Regions from separate parts of the Variovorax sp. GW821-FHT09D04 genome, predicted to be linked through region 1. Evidence: riboswitches for the same ligand, from Rfam matches in the RefSeq annotation. Region 1 holds a riboswitch; the other holds the start of a gene.
What was found. A riboswitch is a leader RNA that binds a small molecule or an ion and turns the genes downstream of it on or off. The one in region 1 is predicted to bind glycine.
Positions count from the first base shown of each region.

Region 2: it holds a riboswitch for glycine, as region 1 does, so the genes downstream of both, gcvT (glycine cleavage system aminomethyltransferase GcvT) here and AC07O4_RS25670 (D-amino acid dehydrogenase) in region 1, are expected to answer to the same signal.

Region 1 covers NZ_JBWKPA010000010.1:128,625-132,020, reverse strand. The annotation lists gene rfbD (dTDP-4-dehydrorhamnose reductase) at 1-564, opposite strand, end outside; gene rfbB (dTDP-glucose 4,6-dehydratase) at 561-1,640, opposite strand; glycine riboswitch at 1,759-1,849, shown strand; glycine riboswitch at 1,894-2,000, shown strand; gene AC07O4_RS25670 (D-amino acid dehydrogenase) at 2,092-3,396, shown strand, end outside.
Region 2 covers NZ_JBWKPA010000003.1:229,890-233,285, forward strand. The annotation lists gene gcvT (glycine cleavage system aminomethyltransferase GcvT) at 10-1,182, opposite strand; glycine riboswitch at 1,230-1,334, opposite strand; glycine riboswitch at 1,347-1,437, opposite strand; gene AC07O4_RS11435 (hypothetical protein) at 1,469-2,005, opposite strand; gene AC07O4_RS11440 (L,D-transpeptidase Cds6 family protein) at 2,102-2,584, opposite strand; gene AC07O4_RS11445 (MFS transporter) at 2,845-3,396, opposite strand, start outside.

The DNA.
Region 1 (3,396 bases):
CCCGGTGGGGGCGCCGAACTGGTCGTCGATGACCGTGAGCTTGTCGCGCTCCTTGGCCAGGCGCAGCATGGTCTTGGCGAAGTTGCCGCCGCGTGCGGCGTACACCCAGCTGGTGCGAAAGATCAGGTGCTTCGCGCAATGCTGCGCCACCAACTGCTCGCCTTCGAGCTTGGTCTGGCCGTACACGCTGAGCGGGCCGGTCGCGTCGTCTTCTTTCCAGGGGCGGGTGCCGCTGCCGTCGAAGACGTAGTCGGTGGAGTAATGCACCATCAGCGCGCCGATCTGCTGCGCGGCCTCGGCCACCACGCCGGGCGAGGTGGCGTTGAGCTTGCGCGCGAAGTCGGGCTCGCTCTCGGCCTTGTCGACGGCAGTGTGCGCGGCGGCATTGACGATGACGTCGGGGCGCACCGCCAGCACGGTTGCAGCCAGCTGCTCGGGACGGCTGAAGTCGGCGTGGAAGTCGGTGCTGTCGAAGTCCAGGGCGACCAGTTCGCCGAGCGGCGCGAGGCTGCGCTGCAACTCCCAGCCGACCTGTCCACCTTTGCCGAGCAGCAGCAACTTCATGCGGAAGCCTTTGCAGGCGCAGCGTCGTATTGCTTCTCGACCCATTCACGGTACGCGCCGCTTTGCACGTTGCGCACCCACTCGCCGTTCGCGAGGTACCACTCGACGGTCTTGCGGATGCCGGTATCGAAGGTCTCGGCGGGCTTCCAGCCGAGTTCGCGTTCGAGCTTGCGTGCATCGATGGCGTAGCGGCGGTCGTGGCCCGGGCGGTCCGTGACGTAGGTGATCTGTTCCTTGTACGGCTTGCCGTCGGCGCGGGGGCTCAGTTCGTCGAGCAGCGCGCACACGGTGTTGACGATCTCGATGTTGGGCTTCTCGTTCCAGCCACCGACGTTGTAGGTCTCGCCGAGCTTGCCGGCCTCGAGCACGCGGCGGATGGCGCTGCAGTGGTCCTTCACGTAGAGCCAGTCGCGCACCTGCATGCCGTCGCCGTACACGGGCAGGCTCTTGCCGGCCAGTGCGTTGACGATCATCAGCGGGATCAGCTTCTCGGGGAAGTGGAACGGGCCGTAGTTGTTCGAGCAGTTGGTCGTGACCACCGGCAGGCCGTAGGTGTGATGCCAGGCGCGCACGAGGTGGTCGCTGGCAGCCTTGCTGGCCGAGTACGGGCTGTTGGGCTCGTACTTGTTCTCTTCGGTGAAGGCCGGGTCGGTCTTGGAGAGCGAGCCGTAGACCTCGTCGGTCGACACGTGCAGGAAGCGGAAGGCGGCCTTCTGGTCGGCCGGCAGGGCGTTCCAGTAGCCGCGCACCGATTCGAGCAGGCGAAAGGTGCCGAGCACGTTGGTCTGCACGAAGTCTTCCGGGCCGTGGATCGAACGATCCACATGCGATTCCGCGGCAAAGTTCACGACGGCGCGGGGTTTGTGCTCGGCCAGCAGGCGATCGAGCAGCGCGCTGTCGCCGATGTCGCCCTGCACGAAGACGTGGTTCGCGTTGCCCTTGAGCGACGCCAGGGTCTCGAGGTTGCCCGCGTAGGTCAGCTTGTCGAGGTTCACGACGGGCTCGTTGCCCTGCGCGATCCAGTCGAGCACGAAATTGGCGCCAATGAAGCCTGCGCCGCCGGTAACCAGGATCATGGAGTCCCCTGCATGTAGAAAAAAGTTTGCTTTACCAAAAATCAACATTCAATTATCCCATCGGTGTGAAGTGCCGATGTACAGGGCTTGGCCGGCTTGCGGGGCCCGCCTACAATCGCCAACAATTGCAGGAGAGCGGGCCTCCACGGAGGCCCTACCGAAGGCGCAAACTCCCATAAACGCTCAGGTCGGCCCGACGAAATTCCAGGCAACGCCCAGGAACTTCGGCAAGGGGTCAGTACTGCACTCATCGATACAGCCGTCTGGAGAGCCGCCACGCCATGTGGCGCACCGAAGGAGCAAACCCGCTGCGGGTGCAGCAGGGTGAATCTCTCAGGTACCGAGGACAGGGGGAGCGGCAACTTGGACATCGGTCGTCCGGTTGCTTGCTATTGGTTCAATAGCACTCCACGCCCGCCGTTCAAGCGCTGCAAACTCAAAGGTACTTGCAATGCGTGTGATCGTTCTTGGCGCCGGCCTGCTCGGCGTGACTTCGGCCTACTACCTCCAGCAACTCGGCCACGAGGTGACCGTGATCGACCGGCAGGCCACCCCGGCCGCCGAAACCAGCTTCGCCAACGGCGGCCAGATCTCGGTCAGCCATGCCGAACCGTGGGCCAATCCAAGCGCGCCGCTGAAGGTGCTGCAATGGCTCGGCAAGGAAGATGCGCCGCTGCTGTTTCGCATCCGCGCCGACATGCGCCAGTGGCTCTGGGGCCTGCAGTTCTTGCGCGAATGCACCCCCGCGCGCACCCGCCACAACATCGAACAGATCGTTCGTCTCGGTACATACAGCCGGGAAATGTTGCAGCAATTGCGTCGAGACACCGGCCTGAACTATGACCAGCGCACGCAAGGCATCCTGCACTTCTACACGACGCAAAAGGAATTCGACGGCGCCCTCGCGCCCGCCGAGCAGATGCGTGCCCTGGGCTGCGAGCGGCTGGTCATCTCGGCCGACGAAGCCATCAGGATCGAACCCGCCCTCGCCCACATCCGCCCCCAACTCGCCGGCGCCACGTACACCGCCGAAGACGAATCGGGCGACGCCAACCGCTTCGCGCGCGAGCTCGTGAAGCTGGCCGAAGCGGCCGGCGTGAAGTTCCTCATGAGCCACACGGTGACCGCGCTGCGCGAAGCCGGCGGCAGCATCGACCACGTCGAGGCGACCGACAACGAAGGCCGCTTCCAGCGCATCCGCGGCGACGCCTTCGTGCTCGCGATGGGTTCGCTGAGCCCGCTGTATGCCGCGCCGCTGGGCATCCGCCTGCCGATCTACCCGGCCAAGGGCTACTCGGTGACGCTGCCCGTGAAGGACGCGTCGAAGGCGCACCAGGTCTCGCTCACGGACGACGAATACAAGCTGGTGTTCTCGCGCTACACCTCCGAGTCGGGCGACCGCCTGCGCATCGCCGGCACGGCCGAGCTCAACGGCTACGACCGCGACCTGAACCGCGTGCGTTGCGAAGCCATCGTGCGGCGCGTCGAGGAGCTCTTCCCCGGCGCCGGCGACACCGAGCGCGCGCAGTTCTGGACCGGCCTGCGCCCGGCCACGCCGAGCAACGTGCCGCTGATCGGCAAGACCAAGCTGCCGAACCTGTTCCTCAACACGGGCCACGGCACGCTCGGCTGGACGCACGCCTGCGGCTCGGGCAAGTCGATCGCGCGCATCGTGAGCGGGCTGGCGCCCGAGGTCGACTTCGCGTTCGCCGGCATGCCGGCGCCCGCGCCGCGCGCCGTGCAACCCGCACTGGGC
Region 2 (3,396 bases), on a different contig from region 1:
CAGTGTCGGTCAGCCGCGGTAGTAGCGCGTCGGCACGAAAGGCATCGTTGACACCTCCATCGGCACCGGCTTGCCGCGCACGATGGCCTGCACGCGCGTGCCGGGCTCGGCGAAGGCGGCGGCCACGTAGCCCATGGCCACGCAGCGGTCGGCCGTGGGGCCGAGCAGGCCGCTGGTGACGGCGCCGATGTCGTGCCCTTCGAGCGACTGCAGCAGCGTGCCGTCGCGCACCGGAATGCGTTCCAGTGCCACGAGGCCGACGCGCTTGCGCGTGAGTGTCTTGTGGTCGGTATGGCCGGCCGCGCCCGAGGCGACGGCGGCCAGCTGGGCCAGCACCTTGGCCGCGCCCGGAAAACCGCCTTCGCGCGCACCGCCGGCGCGGCGCACCTTCTGGATCGCCCAGTTGAGCGAGGCTTCGACCGGGGTCGTGGTGGTGTCGATGTCGTTGCCGTACAGGCACAGGCCGGCTTCGAGCCGCAGCGAGTTGCGCGCGCCCAGGCCGACGGGCTTCACTTCGGGCTGCGCGAGCAGCAGGCGGGCGAGGGCGTCGGCGTCTTTTGCGGCCACCGAGATTTCGAAGCCGTCTTCACCGGTGTAGCCGCTGCGGGTGACAAAGGCGGCGATGCCGCCGATCTGCACCGCGCCGCCGGTCATGAACACGAAGCGCTCGATGCCGGGCGACAGGCGCGCCAGCGTGGCGGCGGCCTGCGGACCCTGCAGCGCCAGCAGCGCGTGGTCGGGCAGGGGCTGCACCTGGCAGCGCGCGCCGATCCTGGCCTGGATGTGGGCGATGTCGGCCACCTTGCAGGCGCCGTTCACGATCACGAAGAGCGAACCGCTGCCTTCGTTGAAGAACATCAGGTCGTCGAGGATGCCGCCCTCGTCGTTCAGCAGCAGGCCGTAGCGCTGCTTGCCGGCGGGCAGATCGACCACGTCGACGGGCATCAGGGTTTCGAACGCGGCGGCGGCGTCGGGGCCGACCAGGCGCAGCTGGCCCATGTGCGAGATGTCGAACAGGCCGGCCGCATTGCGCGTGTGCTTGTGCTCGGCCATGAGGCCGGCGGGGTACTGCACGGGCATCGAATAGCCGGCGAAGGGCACCATGCGGGCGCCCAACTCGACGTGGAGGTCGTACAGCGGGGTCTTGAGAAGTTGGGCGTTGGAAGCGGAGGAAGCAGCCACGGGGTACTCCAAAGGGGCAGTCGAAATCCATGGCTGCAACGCCACGGGCCACCCCTGCTGTCCGCTTTACCTGAGAGATTCGCCCCACGATCGGGGTTTGCTCCTTCGGTGGGCCGCATGCAATGCCACGGCCTCTCTCCAGCAAGGAAACGCCGGTGGTTGCCGGCGTCTTGTCAGTCCTTTTGCCTGAGCGTTCGGGGAACCCCTGCGCCTTCGGCGGCCCCGTCGCGCGGGGCTCTCTCCTGACCCGGCGAGTGTAGTGGATCGCGGGGCCGGGGCTGGCGGCTCAGTGCACGGTTTCGGCCGGCGGCAGCAGCTTGTCGATGCGCTCGCGCAGCGAGTCGGCGCGCTCGGGGCCGGCGGCCTTCTCGATCTCGGAGAGCATCAGCGCGGCGATGGTCAGCATGGCCTCGCGGTCGCGGGCCTCGCGCAGGGCGTCGCGCATCTGGTTGGCGAAGCGCGGGTCGCGGCGCACGAACATGCGCTCGCAGATGTCGAACAGGAACATGCGCGTGGTGGCCAGCGAGCGCTTGCCGTCGAAGCTGTCGGCCGAGGTGGCGACCTGGATCGGCTCGGCGGCGGGGACGGGCGTGGGGGCCGGTGCAGGCGGCGGCGCGACCGGGCGCGCGACCTGCAGGTAGCCGCGCTGCATCAGCCCCTGGATCGCCTGCTCGGCCTCGACGCGGCTGGGGAACAGCGGGCTGAAGTCGGTCAGCGAGCGCCGGCCGTCGGCCATGAGCAGCAGGGCGCGCTCACGCTGGCTGAGCGTGCGCTGCCCGGCCTGGAGTTCGTCGCGTGCCTTCTCGGTCTTGGTGGGGAACATGGCGGCCACAGCTTTCGGAGGTCGAAGGCTGCAGCATCGTTGCAAGTGGTGACATCTTCGTGAACCATTTGCCTTACAGGGACAAGGCGGCGCGCGTCAGTTGCCCGCGCTTTCCTTGCGGATCAGCCAGCGCGGGCCCACGCGCTGCAGCTCGAGCGTCTTGCGGTCGGTCTCGGTGAGCGCGTCGGCGCTGTAGACCTGCCGGAACTGCGCGCTGGCCGAGGTGCCCTGGACGCTGATCACCAGCCCCTCGATGCCCACGCTGATGCGCGACTTGCCCGTGATGCGGGCGCGCCGGTCGGCCTCCCAGCGCTCGCGGGTCTGGCCGCGCGCGGGGGTGAAGTCGCTCGCGTAGGCGGCGAGGTAGCGCTCGACGTCGCGCGCGGACCAGGCGGCGGCCCAGGCGCGCACGGCGCTTTCCACTTCGGCGAGGTGGGTGACGGGATTGGTGGGATTGGCGGGGGCAGCTGCTGGTGCAACGGCTGCAACGGGCGCGGCGGCCGGCGTGGCCGCGATACCGGCGGTGGCCAGCAAGCCGGCAGCGACAAGGCTGCTGCCCTGGGCGACGATTCGGTGCATGGCGTCCTTCTCTTTCCTTCTTCTTGTCTGTCAGGCTCGACGTCGAAGCTTGCGTCGATTCTGGCAGTGAAAGAGGAGGCGTGCGGCGTTGAATCGCCCACGGATTTCGGTGGTCCGTGGTTCAGGGCGCGTGCACAGGCCACCGGGTACTTCCCTCCGCGAATGTCCCCCGCCTTCGGCTCCTCCTTGATTTCGCTGCGGGAAGCACCCAGTGCCCTGTGCACGGTGGGCGCTGCCGTAGCGCGGGAACGGAACTCAACTCAGGCCGCGGCAGCCTCGCCCGCCATCACCTGCACTGTGCGGTTGCGCAGCCGCAAGGCGAGCACGGTCGCGACGCACAGCACGCACAACACCACCGTCAGCGTCACGCCGAGTCCGTGCGCATCCGACAGCAGGCCGAACAGCGGCGACACCAGCCCGCCGACCGAGAGCGCGAGTCCGAGCGTGATGCCGCTGGCGGTGGCCGGGTTGCGCGGCAGGTAGTCCTGCGCGAGCGTCACCTGCGCGGCGAAGGGGAGGAACATGCTCATGCCGAGCCACGCGGTGCAGGCCAGCGCCGCGCCGGGCGTGGAGGAGAGCACGAGGCCCGCCATGGCCGGCAGCGCGAGCAGGTAGCCGCAGCGGATCGTGCCCATGCGCCCGATGCGGTCGCCGAGCCAGCCGCCGGCCAGCGTGCCCACGGCCCCTGCGGCGGTGAAGGCGGTGAGCGCCGCGGCGCCCTGGAAGGTGCTGCCGTGCAGGTCGCGCGTGATGCGCAGCGAGAGCATCGACAGCACCGTGACGTAGGGGATCGACCAGCCCACGATGGTCGC